DNA from 3 places in the Halomonas sp. McD50-4 genome. Region 1 is predicted to be linked to each of the others. Evidence: predicted binding sites of a transcription regulator. Region 1 holds the regulator's gene; each other region holds the start of a gene.
The links. The regulator sigma-54, encoded in region 1, starts transcription at its own class of promoters, with help from an activator protein. The targets are predictions, from matches to a motif close to TGGCACNNNNNTTGCTNT.

Region 1 (7,187 bases):
TTTGACGGGCTATATGCAGGATAAGCTGAATGCGCGCTTGATGAAAATGGCGCCCACCGGTAATGCGCGTCGCGAGTCGTTTGCGCATTTGCCAATGCCACGTATGACCAACACGGTCATGCTGGCGGGGCAGGATGATCCTGACGACATCATCAAAAGCGTCAAGCGGGGTATCTATGCCGTCAGCTTTGGCGGCGGTCAAGTAGACATTACCTCGGGTAAGTTCGTCTTTTCGGCCAGCGAAGCTTACATGATCGAAGATGGCAAGATCACAGCGCCGGTCAAGGGCGCGACGCTGATAGGCAACGGGCCCGAAGCCATGGGCAGAGTGTCGATGATTGGCCATGACATGGCGATGGATACCGGCATTGGCGTGTGTGGTAAAGAGGGGCAGGGCGTGCCCGTCGGTGTCGGTCAGCCCACGCTTAAGCTGGATGAGCTGACCGTCGGCGGTACGCAGTCTTCATGACTGGCTTACAGCGCTAGCGTCTCACGCAGGTGTTTGAACAGCTTGCGCGAGCTGGTGGGGGGCTTGCCCTGTTCGCGTTCTTTACGCGCGTTGCGCACGAGTTGGCGCAGCGCTTGCCGATCCGCATTGGGATAATCGACCATGAAGAGATCGACGGCATCGTCGCCCTCGTCGATCATGCGGTCTCGCCACTTTTCCAGGCGATGAAAAGCATGATCGCGCTGCTCTTTTTCTTGTTCGATGGCGTCGAAAACGCCTTGAATGGCCGTTAGATCCTCTTTGCGGATGAGCTTGCCAACGTACTGCATATGACGTCGGCGGCCCTCATGGGAGCGAATGCGAGCGGTTTCATCGATGGCGCGCAGCATATCGTCAGACAGCGGAAAGCGTGAGCGTTCGGTGGGGTTCATGGCAATCAGGGTTTCGCCAAGCGCCTGTAAGGCGTGCATTTCTCGCTTTAGCTGCGATTTACTGGGGCGTTCTACCTGTTCGTCGATGTCAATTGGCTCGGGACGTTGCTTGGGCATATAGCTACTCACAGATTAGATTCGTTCGCAGCATTATATCAGGCTGTGACCACAACATTGATCCGCCAACGCGTTTCAGGCGAAAAGGAGGCCACATGGCACAGGCATTTGATGCATCGGCGCAGCAGGCATTACTGACACAGCGCGCTGAAGAAGCGCTTGCCCTAGCAAAGCAGCTAGGAGCAGATGCTGCTGAAGTGGGTGCCAGCGTCGATCAAGGCATGGGCGTCAGCGTTCGTTTAGGCGATGTGGAAACCGTTGAGCTGTCGCGCGATCAGGGAATTGCGGTAACGCTATACGTGGGCAAGAGAAAGGGGAGCGCCTCGTCTACCGATGCCAGCAGCGCGTCGATTCGCGCAACGGTCGAAAAAGCGCTCGCGATCGCGCGCTATACCGGAGAAGATCCTGCCGCCGGTTTGGCAGACGCGTCGCTGATGGCCACCGAGCTACCCGATTTGAAAGTCCACCACCCTTGGACGCTCACCACGGATGAGGCCATCGACCTGGCCCTTTGCTGCGAGCAGGCTGGACGCAGCGCGGAGGGAATTCATCAGTCGGAGGGTGCGTCACTCTCCAGCGGCGAGGGTGTCCGTGTTTATGCCAACAGCCACGGATTTTTGGGCACTCAAAAAGGCAGCAATCACTCGCTCTCATGCATGCTGATCGCCCAGGACGATCAGGGTATGCAGCGCGACTATGATTACACCGCCGCACGTAATCCACACCATTTACGCAGCCCGGAAGAGGTCGGTCGAGAAGCGGCAACTCGCACGCTTCGCCGACTGGGTGCGCGTCGGCCACCGACCGGTACCTTTCCGGTGCTGTTCGACCCTACGCTAGCCAGCGGCCTGATCGGTCATCTAATGAGCGCCTTGGCAGGCGGTGCGCTATACCGAGAAGCCTCTTTTCTGTGTGACCGTCTGGGAACGCCGCTTTTCCCCGAGTGGTTTGGCTTGGAAGAGCGACCCATGGAAGTGGGGGCGACGGCGAGCTCGCCGTTCGATGCCGAGGGGGTGCAAACCCGTAATAATCGATTCATCGATCGGGGGCAGGTTGCCAGCTACATGCTTTCTGCTTATAGCGCACGGCGTTTAGGTATGCACTCGACTGGAAATGCAGGTGGCGCGCGCAATTTACGCCTGCTGGCTCCGTTAACGCCACGAGCCGAGCTGTTGAGTCAGATGGGGCAAGGTATTTGGGTCACCGAGCTCATGGGGCAGGGGGTGAACGGTGTGACCGGTGATTACTCGCGGGGAGCGGCAGGCTTTTGGATTGAAAACGGTGAAGTTCAGTACCCAATCGAGGAGTTCACGATCGCCAGTAACCTGAACAAGATGTTTGCCGGGCTGAGCGGCGTAGGGGATGACACGGATACACGGGGCAGCATTCACACGGGGAGCTGGCTGGTGGATGCGATGACCGTGGCGGGCAGCTAAGCGTACGCTGCATCGATTACTGATCTTCTTCAAACCGAGCGTCGAATAGCGCCTCGATAGCATCGAGCGCTCGTTCGGCGTCTTCCCCTTCTGCAATGACGGTGAGCTCGGTCCCGCAGGGCGCGGCGAGCATGAGCAGTGACATGATATTGGCAGCATCCGCTTTTTGCTGCTTCTTGTACACATGAATCTGGGCAGAGAACTGCTGGCCACACTGAACCAGTTTGGTGGCTGCGCGGGCGTGAAGGCCGCGCTGATTGGTAAGGGTCAACGTTCTTTCGGGCACTCTGGTTCCTTTTTGCCGAGTGGGGTTTTAGGGAGGGCTCAGGGAGTACTGGGCGTCGCCGCCGTATGTTGGGTTGTCGGCGTTTCGCTGAGCGTGTACTGCAGCCCTAGCTCGCGATGCCTCAACTGCACTTCCCCTGTTTGTTTGACGAGCCGCTGTGCAAGCTGCTCGATCATATAAACGGACCGGTGTTGGCCGCCCGTGCAGCCAATGGCCACGGTCATATAGCTGCGATGGCTATTTTGATAGGCCGGTAGCCACTTCTCCAGCCACGTTTCAATATCGCTTGCCATGGCCTCTACCACGGGGTAGCCGCTCAAGAAGTCGATGATGTTGGCGTCGCGACCGGTATATTGGCGCAGAGTAGGGTCCCAATAAGGATTGGGCAAGCAGCGTACGTCGAACACGAGGTCGGCATCCAGCGGAACGCCGCGTTTGTAGCCAAAGGACTCGAAGGTGAGCGTCAGTTGATGCTGGCGCTGATGAGCTACTTGGTCGGTAATGCGGCGTCGCAGATCGTGTACGGAGAGTCGAGACGTATCGATCAATAAATCGGCGAGGTCGCGAATGTCATTCAGCGTTTCTTCTTCTTTGTTGATCGCTTCTTCCAGCGTCATGTCGCTATCACGGGTGAGGGGATGACGACGGCGGGTGGCCGAGTAACGCTCCAGCAAAATACGCGCATCGGTTGTCAGGTAGATCACCTGAAAACGAATTTCCCGGTGGCGCAATTCTTCAAGTAGCGCTGGCAGACGCTCCAGCGCAGTAGGTAAGTTGCGTGCGTCGATACTGACGGCAATCCGGGTGCGCTCACCCTGGGCGCGCAACTCGTCGATAAGCGAGCCCAACAGCATGGCAGGCAAGTTATCGATCGCGTAATAGCCAAGATCTTCCAGCGCTTGTAAGGCGATAGACTTACCGGAACCTGAACGGCCGCTAATGATCACCAGTTGCATAGCGTCTCTCTTGGCGTTTGAGCGTAAGAAGTAAAGACAAATTGAAGGAGTAGATCTGTTACGCAGCTTGTTCGCGTATCTTGGCCGTTATCAGCGTCAACAGTTCTTTTTGACTGCCTGCTTTGCGCAGCTGTTGGCGAGTATCGGCGTCGTTCATGATCGTCGCGACTTGTCCGAGCAAAGCAAGGTGCGTGTCATCGGCTTCTTCAGGCACCAGCAAAACGAACACGAGATCGACCGGGTCCCCATCGATGGCATCGAAATCGACGGGTTCCGCCAGTTTCAAAAAGCCAGCAATGGGGGCACTGCAGTGCGGGCTTCTTGCGTGGGGAATGGCAACACCGTTGCCAATCCCCGTGCTGCCAAGACGCTCGCGCCCAATCAAACGACTGAACACTTCTTGGCTGTCGAGGCTGGGCGTGTTTTGGGCGATGAAGGTGCTGAAAAACTCCAGCACCCGCTTTTTGCTGCCCCCGGGTACGTCATAAAGCACGCGCTCCGGGGGGAGAATGGTTTCCAACGTCATTGAGTTAACGCACGCCTGCGCCTTGAGCGCGAGCTTGTGCTTTTTCCTTGTGTTTGACGAGTTGACGATCGATTTTGTCCGCAAGGGCATCGATGGCGGCATACATATCGTTATCGAGTGCCTCGGCATGAAGGTCAGCACCGGCGGCATGTAGCGTGCACGCTGCCTGCTGGCGCTCCTTTTCGACAGATAAGGTCACTTGTACCGTGGTGATATTGTCGTAGTGTCGTTCGACGCGTTCCAGCTTTTCGTTAACGTAGTCACGCAAGGCGTCAGTCAGTTCAACGTGATGACCAGTGATGTTTACTTGCATTGACGTGCTCCTTATCCATCGGGCTGTACTTCGATTGTAACCCTTTTTACGCTATTGCAAAGCCCTTGCGGTGAGTTTGTCACGACCAAACGTTTAACTAGCGTAAACGGCGGCGCTCGCTCGAAGAGGGAATGCCCATCGACTCGCGATATTTCGCGACGGTACGTCGTGCCACGCTTATTCCGCCCTCTTCGAGAAGCGTCACCAAGCGACTATCGGAGAGCGGTTTGCCTGAGGGCTCCTCTTGAATGAGCTTTTTGATACGTGCGCGAATGGCCGTGCTCGAGTGGCTGTCGCCGCCGTCTTGGCCACTGACTTGACTGGAGAAAAAGTATTTCAACTCGAACACGCCACGCGGTGTATGAATGAACTTCTGTGTCGTCACGCGTGAGATGGTCGACTCATGCATCTCTACGGCTTCGGCGATGTCGGCCAAGATCAGCGGCTTCATGGCCTCTTCGCCGTGCTCTAGAAAGCCAATTTGGCGAGCGATGATTTCACGCCCCACGCGCAGCAAGGTGTCATTGCGGCTAGAGAGGCTTTTGATCAGCCAGCGCGCTTCTTGAAGGTGCTCTTTCAAGAACTGGTTGTCCTGGCTCTTGTCGGCGCGTTTGATCAAGCTGGCGTAGTCGGGTTGGATGCGTAGCCGTGGAAGAGCGTCCGGGTTGAGCTCTAAATGCCAGCCTTCGTTGTCATGGCGCACGACCAGATCGGGAGTGATGTAGCTATCGTCGGTCACGCCGTAGGCGCTGCCGGGTCGGGGATCGAGGCTGCGAATTAATCGAATGACGTCATCCAGCTGCTCATCGTCCAGGCTCAAACGGCGCTTGAGGAGGCGCATATCGTCTTTGCCTAGCGCCTCCAAAAACTGTCGTACCAGCCGTTTGGCTGGCATCAATAGCGGGGTGTCTTCCGGCAACGCAGCAAGTTGAAGCATCAGACATTCTCGCAGGTCGCGAGCGAATACGCCGGTCGGCTCGAACTGCTGCAAGCGCAGTAGGGTATTTTCCACTTCCCGTTGGCTCAAGCCGTCATGACCTTGTGCTTTGAGCCCTTCACGAATGTCGTTGAGCGGCTGGGTAAGATAACCATTGGCGTCCAGCGCATCGATCAGGCTCTCCGCAATTGCATATTCCCGTGAGCTGACATCGGTCATGGCCAGTTGCCACAGCAAATGGCCATGAAGGCTTTGGCCAGCGGCTTGACGCTCGAAGTCGGGTCCTTCGCTACCACCGCTCAGACTGCCCATGTCTTGATAGGTGTCCGACCAGTCGCTGTCGACGGAGAGTTCGTTGGGAATGCTGTCAGACCACTCGGCCTCTTGCGGCTCGCTGACTGCCTGCTCTCCAAACTCGTCCTCTTGCTCGAGCATAGGGTTGGCGTCAAGCGCTTGCTGAATTTCTTGACGGAGGTCCAGCGTAGAGAGCTGCAGCAAGGCAATGGCCTGTTGCAGCTGGGGTGTCATGGTCAGCTGTGTGCCGATACGCAATTGGAGAGAAGCTTTCATGACCATCTGAGAACCACTCGTTAATCAGAAAGCTCCACCCTAGAGCGAGTTATGGCTACGTGCAAGTGCAATAAGCATGCCACTAAAAGAAAAGTTTGGTCAGGCCTCGGTTTAGAGCCGGAAATCAGCGCCCAGATAGACGTCGCGGACCTTTTGGTTATTGAGAATCTCCTGGGCGTTTCCACTGGCGATGATGTGGCCATCGCCAACGATGTAGGCGATATCGCAAATATCCAGGGTTTCACGCACGTTGTGGTCGGTGATCAAGACGCCGATGTGGCGTTTTTTGAGTGCGCGGATAATGGTTTTGATTTCGCCGACCGAAATAGGGTCGACCCCGGCAAAGGGTTCGTCGAGTAGAATGAACGCGGGCTCGGTGGCCAGCGACCGCGCGATCTCTACTCGACGGCGCTCGCCTCCTGAGAGGCTCATGCCTAGGTTGTCACGAATATGGGTGATATGAAAATCTTCGAGCAGTGACTCCAGGCGAGCTTCTCTGTCGCTGCGATCGAGCGTTTTGCGCGTCTCGAGGATGGCCATGATGTTATCGGCTACCGAGAGCTTGCGAAAAATCGAGGCCTCTTGGGGAAGATACCCAATGCCTGCCATGGCGCGTTCGTGCATGGGCGCGTGGGTCAAATCCAGATCGTCGATACCCACATTGCCCGCATCGGATTTGACCAGTCCGACGATCATGTAAAACGAGGTGGTTTTACCGGCTCCATTGGGGCCCAACAGTCCAACGACACTGCCCTGGGCGATTTCCAGGTTGATGTCCTTGACGACGCGGCGGCGTTTGTAGCTCTTCGCTAGGTGGTGGGCGTAGAGCGTTTTGACAGGTGCGGAATCTGCAGACGTTGATGCTGCCACGTGGGCGCTCCCTATTGTTCCGGCTGAAGGGTCATGCGAATGCGCTGGTTGTCGCTACCGTTCACGTCGGAGCGAGCTTGCACCACTTCCTGGTCGATGAAGTACTCTAGGCGGCCCCCTTGAAAGCGGTCGCCTTGCTGGGTCAGTTCGGCTTGGTCGATCAGCTCCACGCGGCGTTCGGCGACGTGATAGATGATGCGCCGCGCCCAACCTTCCATGGGGGGCTCCTGGTCGTCGAGACGATTGCGCAAGTAGGCACGCTCACCCGTGGCAATGGCTTGAGAAAGTTCCCCTGCA
Region 2 (7,187 bases), on a different contig from region 1:
CGCACCATGAACAGTTACTACGGCCGCAATGGCTATTCACTACGCTTGGATGGCCTGGAGCCTGACGTCAACGATCTGGCCTTCGAGCGAGCGATCGTCATTCATGGCGCGGACTACGTAAGCCACGATTTCATCACCCAAACCGGTCGCCTAGGGCGAAGCCATGGCTGCCCGGCGGTACGTGAGGACATCACTTACCCGCTAATCGACAGTCTAAAAGAGGACCAGTACGTCTTCGCCTACTATCCGGATGAAGAGTGGTTAGCCACGTCAGCGTTTTTACGCTGTGAGTCGTCGACGCCCATGCACCTAGCCGAGATGAAATAGCGCAGGCGAGTGGTATGGCGATGCTCCTTTTTTGCGATGACAAGAGGCTGATTTTCATCAGCTAAGGCCACGCTTCACAGGCAAACATAAAAACCTTCTGCAATACTTTGTGACAAAACATCACAAATTGCGTCATCACTGAAGGTACCGGTCAATGTTTGCCTTTATGCACCCCTATCAAACGATCCGCCGCCTGGAGCAGCAAGTCGCCGAGCTACACGCTCAATTGGCCGTGGCCAAGAGCACGCGGGGCTGCCGCACGATTAGCTTAATGACGCCCCTGGAGTCGGTGAGTATGCTTCAGTCCAAAGGCGCGGATATGCTCACATCCCTAGAAGAGGGCGCCGAACGGCACGCCGAACAGCTTGCCAGTGAACGCGCCACGCTCACCGACCTGTTTACCCGGCTACATGACGCAGAAAAAGCGTCTCAACATCTTCAACAGCAGTGTCAAAGGCACCAGCAGGCCGATACGCATTACGCGGCGCCACTCGCCAGCGACACGGCCCTTCACGAGCTGCGCGGCATGAGCGTCGAACTCGCCCGTATGGCTGGTCATACCCGAGCCTTGGCGATGAGCACGGCACTCGAAGCGGTTCACGTTCAGGAAGCGCCCAGCGGCCTCACCGCCGTGGTGAGCGACATCCAGCACCTGGCCGAGCGCACCCAGCAGTTGGCGCACCAGTTGGATCAATGGGTCGAGCAAACGGCTACCATGCTGAAGGAGGATGCTCGGGTCCTTGGCCATCAACGCGAAAGCGCAAACGCTTTGGCGCGCGCCGCGCAAGACGCCGAACAAGTGATCGAACAGCTCACCGACCAAGCACGCCATATGTACAAGGTGATCCACCACAGCACTACGACGGCCTGTCTACACGCGGCCAAAGTGGAACATGCCGTGTGGAAAAGTCGTCTTTATCAGCAACTATTATCAGCTTCCCAAGAAGTTCCTCTTACGGATCAGCACCACTGCGCGCTGGGTCGCTGGTACTTGGCAGGTGACAGTCGCCGCTATCAGCAAAGCGATGCTTACCGTGCACTGGCCGTGGCTCACCGCCGTTTCCATGAGAGCGGTCTAGAGGCCTTGCGCTATTCCCGACAGGGGGACCTGACCGGCGAGCTGGCCTCGCTGGCGCTCATGGAAGAGGCCAGCGTGACGCTGGCCCAGCAGCTCGACCGGTTGATGGAGCATGCGGTGTACGACCAGCCGCTGCCCCAGACCCGTTCATCACCGTTGGCCGACGCTCCCTAGTCTGCGGGGTAGTTCCCCATTCTTCCGTCCGGCGACTTTTATGCCATGCTAAAGGCACTTCCATCAAAGACGGAAAGGATGACGATGGCACCGGTAAAAAAGCTCGACCTCGCGCTACAGGGCGGAGGTGCTCATGGCGCGTATACCTGGGGGGTGATCGACCGCCTTCTGGAAGATGATCGCATCGAGATCGAGGGCATCAGCGGCACCAGCGCAGGCGCCATGAACGGCGTGGTGATGGCTGATGCTTTGACTCGAGGCGGAAAGCGAGCGGCGCGTCAGGCACTGCGGGAGTTTTGGCAGGCCGTTAGCCGCGCAGGCATGGCAAGTCCCATTCGCCGCTCCCCTCTGGATATTCTGACCGGCAACTGGAGCCTCGACCACTCGCCGGGCTATATCGCCATGGACTTGATGACGCGCCTCGTATCACCTTACCAACTCAACCCACTCAATTTGAATCCGCTACGGGATATCGTGGCGGCTCATATCGACTTCGAACGCGTACGCCAGTGCGACCAGCTCAAGCTTTTCGTCGCGGCTACCAATGTACGCACGGGCAAGCAGCGCGTCTTTCGCCGCGAAGAGATGAGTGTCGACGCCGTCATGGCCTCCGCTTGCCTGCCGTTCATGTTTCAAGCGGTGGAGATCGATGGCGAAGCGTATTGGGACGGAGGCTACATGGGCAATCCGGCGCTGTTCCCTCTCATGGAGGAGTGCAGCGCGCGGGACATCCTGCTGGTGCAAATCAATCCGATTCGTCGCGAAGAGCTTCCCACCTCAGCCTCGGCGATCATGAACCGCCTCAACGAGATCACCTTCAACGCTGCGCTGATCAAAGAGGTACGTATGATCGCACTACTCAAGCACGCTCTCGAAGAGCAAGGTATCGAGAACTGCTATCAACAGGCCCTCTTTCACCGCATTAGCGGCGACCAAGCCCTGGATAACCTATCGGTTTCCAGTAAGCTCAACTCCGAATGGCCCTTCCTTTGTCACCTATTCGAGCAAGGCCGAGAGGCGGCCGAGCATTGGCTCGCCACGCATTTCGATGCCCTTGGCAGGGTGTCCACACTCGATATCGATACGGTCTACCTACACGAATAAGCGCGCTCACGCCCAGCCACTGCCCCAACTTAGCGCACGCTGCCCAAGCAGAGTGCGCTAAACGAGCGTTAAGTGCTCTACTCTCCCCCGTCTTTGCTATTTGCCAAGCAGTCTCCTATCTAAGCAAAATCTTTAACCAACTGTTTTCACTGATTTAAAAGAGTGATGGCGGAGTATTTGCTTATTTTTTCTACATGGTGATAGGCGTGGACCAGGCCCAACAGGGTACGAGTGCGTCGGACCTGACCTTCAACGATGAAGGCATGTTCCCGTAACCACGTAACGCCTGCGCGTTGCGTCTCGACAAACTCGTTCGTACGCTGTGAGGTCACTCCCATGGAGATCCGCAACAAAGCCAACCGTATCCGGTTGCTCAATTTCTCGACGCCGCAAATGCGGGCCTTTCACCTCTCCTGGTTTGCATTCCATATCTGCTTTTTTGGCTGGTTCGGTATCGCACCACTCATGGCCGTGGTGCGCGAGGATCTCGCGCTAACGCAAACCCAAATCGGCAATACCATCATCGCCTCGGTGGCGATCACCGTGATCGTTCGGCTGCTGATCGGTGTACTCTGCGACCGTATCGGCCCACGCAAAACCTATACGGGCCTGTTGATGCTGGGCTCCATTCCCGTGATGGGAATTGGCCTTGCCGACAGTTTCGAGACCTTCTTACTGGCACGCTTGGCGATTGGCGCCATCGGCGCATCGTTCGTCATTACCCAATACCACACCACCTTGATGTTTGCGCCCAACGTGGTAGGCACCGCCAATGCCACCAGCGCTGGCTGGGGCAACCTGGGCGGCGGTACCACCCAAATCGTCATGCCGCTGATTTTCGCCGGCGTTCTGATGCTCGGCGTGAACGAAGCCCTCGGCTGGCGACTCGCCATGGTGGTGCCTGGTGTGGTGCTGTTCTTTACCGGTATTGCCTACTGGCTGTTCACACAAGACGCCCCCAATGGCAACTTCAGCGAGCTGCGCGCACGCGGTGAGCTGCCACCCGCTACCGGTGAGCACGGTGCCGCCCAAAGCTTCCTGGCGGCGGCGAAGGATATCCGCGTATGGGCACTGTTCGTCGTGTATGGGCTCTGCTTTGGCGTCGAGCTAACGATCAATAACATTGCCGCCATCTACTTCTTCGACAAATTCGATCTGACCCTGGCGACCGCTGGGCTCATTGCCGGACTCTTCGGCTTGATGAACATCTTCGCTCGCACACTGGGCGGCGTGTTTTCCGATCTGTTCGCCAAACATGGTGGGCTCAAAGGGCGCGTTCGCTGGCTTTTCATAGCGCTGGTGTGCGAAGGCATTGCCCTAGTGGCGTTTTCCCAAATGCACGTGCTCAGCCTAGCCATTGGCATCATGCTGGTATTTAGCCTCTTCGTGCAAATGGCCGAAGGCGCCACCTTTGGCGTCGTGCCCTTTATCAACAAAAAAGCCCTGGGGGCCGTGGCCGGTATCGTAGGGGCCGGCGGCAACGTGGGCGCGGTGTCTGCGGCGTTTCTGTTTCGTAGCGAAAGCTTGAGCTACCAGCAGGGCCTTTTCTACCTGGGCCTGACCGTGTTGGTACTAGCGTCTTGCGTACTGGTGGTGCGTTTTAGCGAGGCCACCGAAGCCGAAGAGGCCAGCGCATACCGTGATGCCGTCGGCGACGATACGGGGGCAGGTGCTCTCTCACTACGCTAATATCGATGAACACTACCCCTGCAGGCGCGCCACTGCGGGGGCGTTTGACTTTTGGCGGCGAGTATCAAGGAAATCACCATGTCTTCTGCCCAACAGCTTCTCTTTACTGCCCTGCGCTGCGACATCGATAACCTTCACCATCTCGCTACGACCGTGGATATCGTGAGCGATATCAGCCAGTTCATTCATGTGCTGCAGCGCGAACGCGGCGCCTCGACGATTTACCTGGCCTCACAAGGTAAGCGTTTCAAAACCCGCCGAACGACCTACGTTCAACATAGTCAATCGGCCGAAGCCTCGATGCGCCTGCGTTTAGAAACGTTCAGCCAGGAAGCTCGACCTCAAGCCACCGCACGCTTGCTGCGCCGCATTGCCAGCGTTTGGCTAGCGCTGGATGAGCTCGATGCCCTGCGTCGAGCCATCGATACCTTTCATATTTCACCGGACGCGGCCACGCAGGCATTCAATCACCTGATTAGCGGTTTATTGGCGATCGTCTTCGAGGCCGCAGACACGGCTGTCGATCCAGACATCACCCGCGCTCTGGTAGCCACGTTCCACCTCATGCAAGGCAAGGAGCTTGCCGGACAAGAGCGTGCCTGCGGTGCCTTTGGGTTTACCCTAGGCCATTTCGATGACGCTCATCGCACGCTGCTCAACGAACTCGTCGAGTCCCAGCAGCGCTGCTTCGATACGTTTGCCGAATTCGCCACCCCAGAAGCACTGAGCGCTTGGGAGCAGTCGCTTTCGCCCCGAACGCTGGCCGGTATTAGCCAGCTACGCGACATCGCCTGCCAACGCTCGGAACATCGAACGGCGTCGGGCAACACCTTGGGGGAAACCTGGTATGAGCTGACGACCCTACGAATCGATACCATCAAAACGGTGGAAGACACGCTCAACACGCAGCTCATGGCCCTATGCCACCATAAAATCGCCCACGCACAAGCGGCGCTGGATCACGCCTCGGCCACACCCGACAGACCACTTCCAGCCCCCTGCGAACAATTGCTGGCGCTTAGCCCCTCTCAACCGCTGGGCGATTTGACCGCCACTGCTCTCCATTCGCCGCTGAGTCGTTCGCTGCTGGAATTGACGCATGCGCAGTCGAGTCGTCTGCAAGGACTCAGCGACGAACTGGAAAACACGCGCAAAGCGCTGCGCGAGCGGAAGCTGATCGAACGAGCCAAAGGCCTCATCATGGCCCATCAGTCGATGAGCGAAGAGGAGGCTTACCGATTTTTACGCAAAACGTCGATGGATCAAAGCAGAAGCATGGCCGATATGGCACGCTCGATCCTAGATCTCTCTGCCATGCTGCAACGACAGCAAGATAAATCCTAGCGAGGGCGCTCGTTTGCAACCCCACTCGGTTTTGGCCATGCTGAAGGTTCATGTATGACAGCAAGGAGAGCCAACGATGCAAGACCGCGTACTGTTAATTACCGGCGCTTCCAGCGGCATTGGCGCGGCCACCGCCCGGGCAGCGGCCCGAGAAGGGTATCAACTGGTGCTGGCCGCGCGTTCTGCCGATAAGTTGACCTCCCTTGCCCAAGAGCTCGGCCCAGAGAACGTGCTCACATGCGACGTCGATGTCACCGACTTACACCAGCAGCAAGCCATGGTGGAGCACGCCATCGAAACGTTCGGCCGTATCGACGCGGTATTCGCCAATGCAGGCCGCGGGGGCTCGCCCGGCGGTTTTAGCAGCGCCGACCATAACGCTTGGCGGGAGATGATTTTGACCAACATTTACGGCGTTGGCCTAACCTTGCAAGCCTGCCTGCCGGAGCTGAAACGCCGTCAAGGACACGTGCTGTTGACCGGTTCGGCCGCGGGACGCACGACCATCCCCGGTTCTATGTACAGCGCCACCAAATGGGCGGTCACGGGCATTGGTTACAACCTGCGCGAAGAGTTGCGCGGCTCCGGCATGCGGGTCACATTGATCGAACCCGGTATGGTCGACACACCGTTTTTCGACGAGCCGCCCGAGTATGCGCTGCAAGACCGCGATATTGCCAATGCGGTGATCTACGCGCTCGCTCAGCCGCCACACGTGGATGTCAATGAAATCTTGGTACGCCCGACGCCCCCCAAAGAGTGACCCCAACGCCACGGCGGTTGTAATTGCACTTGGCCGCCCACATAAACGCTGCATTATGAAGCGTGCTAACAAAAATAGCCCGCTGACCATGCACGTTTATTAGGTGATTTATGAGCCAACTTGCGAGCACCGCCCTCTCCGTTCTGGATCTTGCGCCCATTCGTCAAGGCGGAAGCGCAGGCGAAACGTTCCGTGACAGCGTATCACTGGCCCAGCATGCAGAATCGCTGGGCTATCGGCGCTACTGGCTAGCCGAGCACCACAACATTGCCGGTATCGCCAGCGCCGCCACCTCGGTCTTGATTGGTCACGTGGCGGGGCAAACGTCCACGATACGCGTGGGTAGCGGTGGCATCATGCTGCCCAATCATCCACCGCTGGTCATTGCTGAGCAGTTTGGCACGCTTGAGACGCTCTATCCTGGGCGCATCGACCTGGGCCTTGGCCGAGCCCCTGGGTCGGATGGGGCGACCATGCGAGCAATGCGCCGTCACGCCCATGCAGGTGTCGACGACTTTCCGGAGCGGTTAGAAGAGTTGCGCCGCTATTTAGACGACGAGGATCCCCGCCAAACCGTCAAAGCCGTGCCCGGTCAGGGCACACACGTGCCCATTTGGCTACTGGGTTCTAGCGGCTACAGTGCCCAGCTTGCGGCGAAGCTGGGCCTGCCCTTCGCATTTGCCGCCCAGTTCGCCCCGGGCTATCTGT
Region 3 (7,187 bases), on a different contig from region 1:
GCTGCGCTGGCGACGCAGGTCGGCCATCAGCTGCTGGGTGTTCTCGATCAGCGCATCGGCCTCGGCGTTGCGGTCGGTCAGCTCGCCCAGTTGGCGAGTGAGGCTCTGCATCTCTTGCCACGTATCCGCACCCGGTGAGTAGAGGGCGAAGGTGCCCACTGGGGCGATTTTCTCCAGCCGGGGAATGAGCCCGGTAAACATGGGCGAGAGCAGCGTTTGCTCGGGGGGCGATTGGGCCAGCAGCTCGAAGTTGGGCTGGGTGCGCAGGCCAATATCCATCACGCCCTCGGGAATGCGCGGCTCGCCCACCCAGTCGTGGTAGGCCGGTTGCTGCGCAATGCCGCTCACGGGGGCATCAATGGCTAGCAGCGTTTCAGCAATGGTCCAGTCGATGGTGGCCCACTGGGCGTGGCTGGCGGTAGACAGCAGCAGGCTTGCCGCGAGAAGGCCGTGGCGAGCCAGGATAAGCAGTCGGGGAAAACGGCGCATGGCATTAGTACCTAGCAATAAGCGCCTTATTTAAACGAGTCTATTTATCAATTGCAAATAGAAACACCCAGGCAAGCGCAGGTTGCGTAGGCCTGGGTGTGGGCTTGGTGGGCGCTGCTCAGAAGCGGTAGTGAACGCTGGCAGTGATACCGCGTTCGGCACCGAAGTAGCAGTACTCCAGTGAGTTACACGATGCCACGTACGCTTTGTCCAACGCATTGTGCACATTCAGGCGGGTTTCGACGCCGTTCAAGCCTACTTGGCGCCAGTCGTAGCCCAGCGTGGCGTCAACCAATGTGTAATCCGGCACCGTGGCGGTGTTGGCGCGGTCGGCGGCAATGTCTGCGTAGTGGCGCACGCCTATGCCAACATCCACACCGCTCAGCCAGCCTTCCTGCACGGCATAGTGACCCCACAGCTGCACTTGGTGGCGGGGTGAGTAAATGGCGTGATTGCCCTGGTTGCCGTCGTCGCTCTTGGCGTAAGTAATGTCGGTAAAGCTGTAGCCCGCCTGAAGCGAGAGCGCCTCGGTGAGCTGCGTTTGGGCCTCCAGTTCGATACCTTGCGACTCGATCTCGCCTACAGCGCGGTAGGGGTCGGTGGGCTGCTCTTTGGTCGCCACGTTCTCCTGGCTGATGTGGAACAGCGCTGCGCTGTACTGCTGCTGTTCGTTGGGCTGGTATTTCACGCCGGTTTCCCACTGCGCGCCTTCCATGGGAGAAAGCAGGTCGCCGTTGGCATCCACAAAGCTGGTGGGGGTAAAGGCCGTCGAGTAGCTGGCATAGGGTGCGATGCCGTTATCGAACAGGTACACCACCCCGGCGCGGCCGCTAAACTGGGTGTCGCTGAGCGCGCTGGTCGCGCCGCTGTCGCGGTTGGTGTTGTCGATATTGACCCAGTCAAAACGCCCGCCCAGCGTCACGCGCCACTGGTCAATGGCGATCTGATCCTGCAGATAGACCCCGGTTTGCTCCAGCTCGTGGTTCTCCCGAACGGGCGCGTAGAACACCAGCGGCTCGCTACCGTAGACTGGGTTGAAGGCATCCAGCGAGGGGAACGCGCCGGAAGGCCAAGCAACCTCGTTCTCGCGCTGCTGGTAATCCGCGCCGAGCAGCAGGGTGTGCTCCATGAAGCCGTTGGTCAGTCGGGCTTCTAACTGATTATCCACCGTCAGGGCCTGAAGCGACTCCTCGCTGCCGGAGTAGTAGCGGGCCAGTTCGTTGGAGGTCGGCGATGCCCAGCCAAAGCCGTACACCTGATTCAGCGTCACGTCTGAATTGAGATAGCGCAGCAGTTGGCGGGCGGACACGCGGTCGTTAAAGCGATGTTCGAGGGTATAGCCAAGCATGCGCTGGGTGCGCTGATAGGCGTCGTAGTCGGCTTCGCCATCGAAGAAGTTATTGCTTATTTGGCGGCCATTGCGAGCGATCACCGCGCCTTCATAGGGTACGCCGGAGTGGTAGCCGCCCTCTGGTTCGTCTTGCAGGTAGGCTTCTACGGTGAGGCTGGTAGCGTCGGTCATGTCCCAGGTCAGCCGTGGCGCAATGGCGTAGCGCTCCTCCTCGGCTGGGCCAAACTGGGTATCGGCGGCGCTGGCAATGCCGGTGAGCCGAAACGCGACGCGCTGCTCTGCCCCCAGCGGGCCCGTGAGATCGAACGCGGCACTGCGCTGGTTATTGTTGCCGACTCTGAAGCGCAGCTCGCCGCCCGGCTCGAACTCGGGGCGTTTACTGTTAAGAGCCACCACGCCGCCCGGTGAGGCACGGCCATACAGCACGGACGCCGGGCCGCGCACCACCTCGATGCTGTCTAGAAACCAGGGGTCGATGCGCATGCTGCTATGGGAGTTGGCGTCCCCCATCACCTTCAAACCATCTAAAAAGGTGTTGCTCAAGCTGCCATCGGAGAAGCCGCGCAGCACCAGGTAATCAAAACGGTTGGAAGCCCCTATTTGATTGCTGTACACGCCGGGCGTGTAGTCGGTAGCGCGTTGCACCGTGGTGACACCGCGCTGTGTCATCTGCGTGTCGGTGATGGTTGAGACGCTCTGCGGCGTTTCAATAAAAGGCGTGGCGACTTTGGTGGCTGCTTGTTGAGCCGTCACGGTAACCGTGGCCAAGGGCGTGCTGGTTTGTGCCGCCACGGGTGACATCAGCACCATCAGCAGCGTGCTAGTGAGTGGAGCCAATAAGAACGGACGATGGGGGGAGGCCATAAGTGATCCTGAGAGGAAGTGGAATCAGTTTTATTGAGCAATGAGAATTATTACTTTTTATGGCATCGTAAAGGTATGCGTTGTGCCAAGCCAGCTATGCGCGCTGTCATAAGTGATCGCATCAAGGGAACGATGGCTTATGGCTTGTCTCGTTGAAGCTCGTGAGGGGAAATACCGAAGTGGCGCTTAAAGGCGCTCGAAAAATTGCTGGCATGGCGGTAACCGCAGCGGTGGGCCGTGTGTTGAACGCTGTGGCCTTGGCGCAACGATGCGTGCGCCTGCTCCAGGCGCGCTTGGCGAATGTAGTCGAACAGTGTGCAGCCGTAGTAGGCACGAAATTTCTGCCGCAGGCTGCTGGCGCTCATGGCGGCCTCTTTGGCTAGAGCCGCGAGGCTATAGGGCTCGGCGGGATGCTGAGTGATGCGCGCGTGCAGCGCTGCTAGGCGGCGTCTGTCTCGGGTGGAGAGGCCGTGATGCTTGGGGAGTGCGGGCGTCGTTTCCGGTAGTCCCAGGCCAATCAGTTGTATCGCGAGACCTTGCCACACGAGGGGCTGGCGCCAGGTGGTGGGTGGTTGCTCACTTATGGTGCAAAGGTGCTGGTGTAAGGCACTCGGCAGCCGCCAACGGTGCAAGGCCGGTTGGCTGCCGGGAGCGGGAAGCCCTAACGGTGCGGTCGTACGCACCGCAATATTCACGGTACTCAGGCGCGGCTGAGCCGGTTGGTGCACCGTTAGCGGTTGGTGGGCATCAAAGTGAGCGCACACTCCCTCCCCGGCACCTAGCTGCAGGTGCTGCTGGCCTATTTGTAGTTGAATCGTGCCTTCCAAAATAATGCTAAAGAACCAGGGGACGCTTTGGTAAGACGTGGAGGTATAGCCGCGCTCTACTTGCAGATTAGACAGCGTTAGGTGCAGCCCTTGGGGTAAGCCAACATCGTGCACATGGCCCAGCGCGACCGGCTGGTGTTGTAAAGGGGTGCCGTCCACGCGGTAGTGAATGCCAAATCGTTGGCCAAGCTGGACCAGCGAGCGGTGGGTGATTTCGGGCGTGATGAGGCGTTCCTGCGGGGGCATCTGAGCCGTCGCTATCGTGAATGAGGCAGCCAATCAACGCACGATAGCACTATCGCGACGGGAGTCAATGATAGTGATTCTTGTTCGCTAATTTGGGGCAGCTCAGCCTGCCCCATTCTGAGCACAACGGCGGCTTACTCAGTATCGCCAGTGGACGGTTTATCGGACGTTGGTTTCGTCGTCCCGGAGGGGTGCACAGGGGCGGGCGGCACTTCGGCTTCTACGGGCGTGGACGCGGTGTTGCTAGAGGCTTCTACGGCCGCTTCCAGACTGGCCACTTGGCGCTCTAAGGCTTCAACCCGCGAGCGCGTGCGCTGCAGCACATCCATCAAAATATCGAAATCTTCCCGCGATACCAGCTCCAGGCGGTCAAAGGCGCCGCGTACCACCTGCTGGACACCTTTTTGAATATCTTCCGGGGCTTGCGACGCATTCTGCAGACGGTCGCCGATCTGCTGGGCTAAGCGGCTAATGCGATCTTGGGGCGCCATGGCTCTCTCCTTGAAAGGGCATGCATGAATATGAACTGCTTGTCAGTAAGGATACGCAACCCGACGCCGATTCGCATGCGCCGCGTGTGAATTAAGCGTGGTGAGCGGGAAGAATCAATGCATCGAAATGGAGCGGCTAGCTTTTATTAATGTTCATTAATGGTGCAAAGCCAGGGTGAGCCTCATTGGGTAGCACGTCTAAGCTACCGTGAATTGCTTATATAATTATTTTAAGTAATTGAAAGTTAATAATAAAAAAGCGGGTGGCACGGTATGCGCATTAGTAGGGCAAGCACTAAATTCGGGCGGCCATGCCGCTTTTCACCGAGTGGGACTGATCCAGCAGGGGAGATCCGGGATGAAACTCATCACCGCTATCATCAAGCCATTCAAGCTTGACGACGTTCGTGAAGCACTCGCCGACAACGGCGTTCAAGGGATTACGGTAACCGAAGTGAAAGGCTTTGGCCGCCAGAAAGGTCATACCGAACTCTACCGCGGCGCGGAATACGTGGTCGATTTTCTGCCAAAGGTGAAAGTGGAAGTCGCCGTGGACGATGCACGCCTGGAAAGCGTGCTGGACGCCATCTGTAACGCAGCGAATAGCGGCAAGATCGGCGACGGCAAAGTGTTCGTCACGCCGTTGGAAGATGTGATCCGTATTCGTACCGGTGAGCGCGGTGCAGATGCCGTGTAAGGGTAATGCTGGGCGGCTGATGATGTCGCCGCGCTGCCACGTACATCTTCCAAGTACCTCTTCTTAAGTACCAACGGGGAACACCTCATGAATGAGTTAGCTGATTTGAGCTATGCGCTCGATACGTTCTACTTCTTGATCTGCGGCGTGCTGGTCATGTGGATGGCCGCTGGCTTCGCGATGCTGGAAGCGGGCTTGGTTCGCTCCAAGAATACCGCCGAAATTCTGACCAAAAACATCGCGCTGTTTGCGATTGCTTGCACCATGTACCTGCTGGTGGGTTATTACATCATGTACTCCAGCAGCGCAGGCGGTTTCTTGCCGAACTTGGGCTTCTTGATCGGTACCGAGAACAGCGTCGATGCGGTGCTGGCCGGTGGCGACGATGCGCCTTACTACTCCATGCGTTCTGACTTCTTCTTCCAGGTGGTGTTCGTTGCCACCGCCATGTCGATTGTCTCGGGTGCGGTTGCTGAGCGTATGAAGCTGTGGGCCTTCCTGGCTTTCGCCGTGGTGATGACGGCGTTCATCTACCCGGTGTCGGGCTACTGGACCTGGGGCGGCGGCTGGCTGTCTGAAGTGGGCTACTCTGACTATGCCGGTTCTGGCATCGTCCACATGGCGGGTGCGGCCGCCGCGCTGGCAGGTGTACTCGTCCTGGGCCCGCGTAAAGGCAAGTACGGTAAAGACGGCTCTATCCACGCAATTCCCGGTGCCAACATGCCGCTGGCCACGTTGGGTACCTTCATCCTATGGATGGGCTGGTTCGGCTTCAACGGTGGTTCCGAGCTGAAAATGTCCGATATCGGCTCTGCCAACAACGTTGCGCAAGTATTCGTCAACACGAACGCTGCGGCAGCAGGCGGTGTGATTGCCGCTCTGGTGCTGGCTAAACTGTGGTTCCGTAAAGCAGATCTCACCATGGCGCTGAACGGTGCGCTGGCTGGCCTGGTCGCCATCACGGCGGATCCGCTCTCTCCCTCGGCGCTGGGTGCCGCCATCATCGGCGCAGTAGGTGGCCTGATCGTCGTCGCTGCGATCGTCACGCTGGACAAGCTGAAGCTGGACGATCCGGTGGGTGCGATTTCCGTTCACGGTGTGGTCGGTATCTGGGGCGTGCTGGCTGTGCCGCTCACCAATGGCGATGCCTCTTTCGGTGCACAGTTAATCGGTATCGTGGGCATCTTTGGCTGGGTCTTCATCGCAAGCCTTGTGGTATGGCTGGTGCTGAAAGCGGTCATGGGCATTCGCGTGAGCGAAGAAGAAGAGTATGAAGGCGTCGATATCGCTGAATGCGGTTTGGAAGCCTATCCCGAGTTTAGCGTCAAGAAATAAGCTTGCGCTAATCATGTGAGCTGGCGTGCTCCTTGTGGCCTCCCCGAGTGGGAGGCCTTTTTGTCGTTGATGGATACGCGGTACGTCGGTGGTTATGAGCTAGTGACGTTCGGGTTTTTTATTCTCCGCCCTTGGCGGTGTATGCTTAATCGACTGGGTAACGGGCTTGGCTACGTGAGCGCCCCGCTAACCTCGATGGTTATGACAATCGGTTAATAACGCTGTCTGCATGACAGCGGGCCACCAAGCTAGAGGATGTCGCAATGAAATTGATCTCAGCCATTATCAAGCCCTTCAAGCTTGATGACGTACGCGAATCGCTCTCGGATATCGGCGTGCAAGGCATTACGGTCACGGAAGTGAAAGGCTTTGGCCGCCAGAAGGGCCACACGGAGCTCTACCGTGGCGCAGAGTACGTGGTGGATTTCCTGCCCAAGGTGAAGCTGGAAGTCGCCGTCGACGACGTTATGGCCGAGCAGGTGATCGACGCGATTACCCAGGTCGCCAATACCGGCAAAATCGGGGACGGTAAAATCTTCGTGATGCCGCTCGAGCAGGTCATCCGTATCCGGACCGGCGAAACCGGTAAAGACGCTGTCTAACCACGGTGAATGGTAAGGCGTGAACAGTGAGTCGCGCTGAATCGACAAAGCCCCTGTGGATAATATCCACAGGGGCTTTGTGCATAAGGCGACGATGACACGGGCTACAATTTTCTATTCACCCTTCACCCTTCACCCTTCACCCTTCACCCTTCACCCTTCACCCTTCGAACGGGGCTCACTTCTCAACGAAGGCGCGTTCGATGACGTAGTCGCCCGGCTCGCCCATACGCGGGGAGATGTTCAGGCCCAGCTCATCGAGCAGGGCGCTGGTGTCGTCCAGCA

Region 2: the regulator sigma-54 is predicted to act here: its motif matches at 2,850-2,867, upstream of MHM85_RS03280 (NarK family nitrate/nitrite MFS transporter).
Region 3: the regulator sigma-54 is predicted to act here: its motif matches at 4,533-4,550, upstream of MHM85_RS09570 (P-II family nitrogen regulator).

What each region holds. Positions count from the first base shown of each region.
Region 1 covers NZ_JAKRFG010000001.1:436,462-443,648, reverse strand. Annotated here, with positions in the region: gene tldD (metalloprotease TldD) at 1-469, shown strand, start outside; gene yjgA (ribosome biogenesis factor YjgA) at 475-996, opposite strand; gene pmbA (metalloprotease PmbA) at 1,092-2,432, shown strand; gene MHM85_RS02130 (HPr family phosphocarrier protein) at 2,449-2,718, opposite strand; gene rapZ (RNase adapter RapZ) at 2,757-3,674, opposite strand; gene ptsN (PTS IIA-like nitrogen regulatory protein PtsN) at 3,733-4,200, opposite strand; gene raiA (ribosome-associated translation inhibitor RaiA) at 4,205-4,513, opposite strand; gene MHM85_RS02110 (RNA polymerase factor sigma-54) at 4,611-6,026, opposite strand; gene lptB (LPS export ABC transporter ATP-binding protein) at 6,132-6,890, opposite strand; gene lptA (lipopolysaccharide transport periplasmic protein LptA) at 6,902-7,187, opposite strand, start outside.
Region 2 covers NZ_JAKRFG010000002.1:149,125-156,311, reverse strand. Annotated here, with positions in the region: gene MHM85_RS03295 (murein L,D-transpeptidase catalytic domain family protein) at 1-327, shown strand, start outside; gene MHM85_RS03290 (CZB domain-containing protein) at 482-1,579, shown strand; gene MHM85_RS03285 (patatin-like phospholipase family protein) at 1,664-2,683, shown strand; gene MHM85_RS03280 (NarK family nitrate/nitrite MFS transporter) at 3,020-4,372, shown strand; gene MHM85_RS03275 (nitrate regulatory protein) at 4,451-5,716, shown strand; gene MHM85_RS03270 (SDR family oxidoreductase) at 5,793-6,479, shown strand; gene MHM85_RS03265 (LLM class flavin-dependent oxidoreductase) at 6,590-7,187, shown strand, end outside.
Region 3 covers NZ_JAKRFG010000006.1:142,858-150,044, forward strand. Annotated here, with positions in the region: gene MHM85_RS09550 (ABC transporter substrate-binding protein) at 1-489, opposite strand, end outside; gene MHM85_RS09555 (TonB-dependent siderophore receptor) at 608-2,704, opposite strand; gene MHM85_RS09560 (AraC family transcriptional regulator) at 2,842-3,777, opposite strand; gene MHM85_RS09565 (accessory factor UbiK family protein) at 3,912-4,268, opposite strand; gene MHM85_RS09570 (P-II family nitrogen regulator) at 4,627-4,965, shown strand; gene MHM85_RS09575 (ammonium transporter) at 5,053-6,300, shown strand; gene MHM85_RS09580 (P-II family nitrogen regulator) at 6,564-6,902, shown strand; gene MHM85_RS09585 (ferredoxin--NADP reductase) at 7,081-7,187, opposite strand, start outside.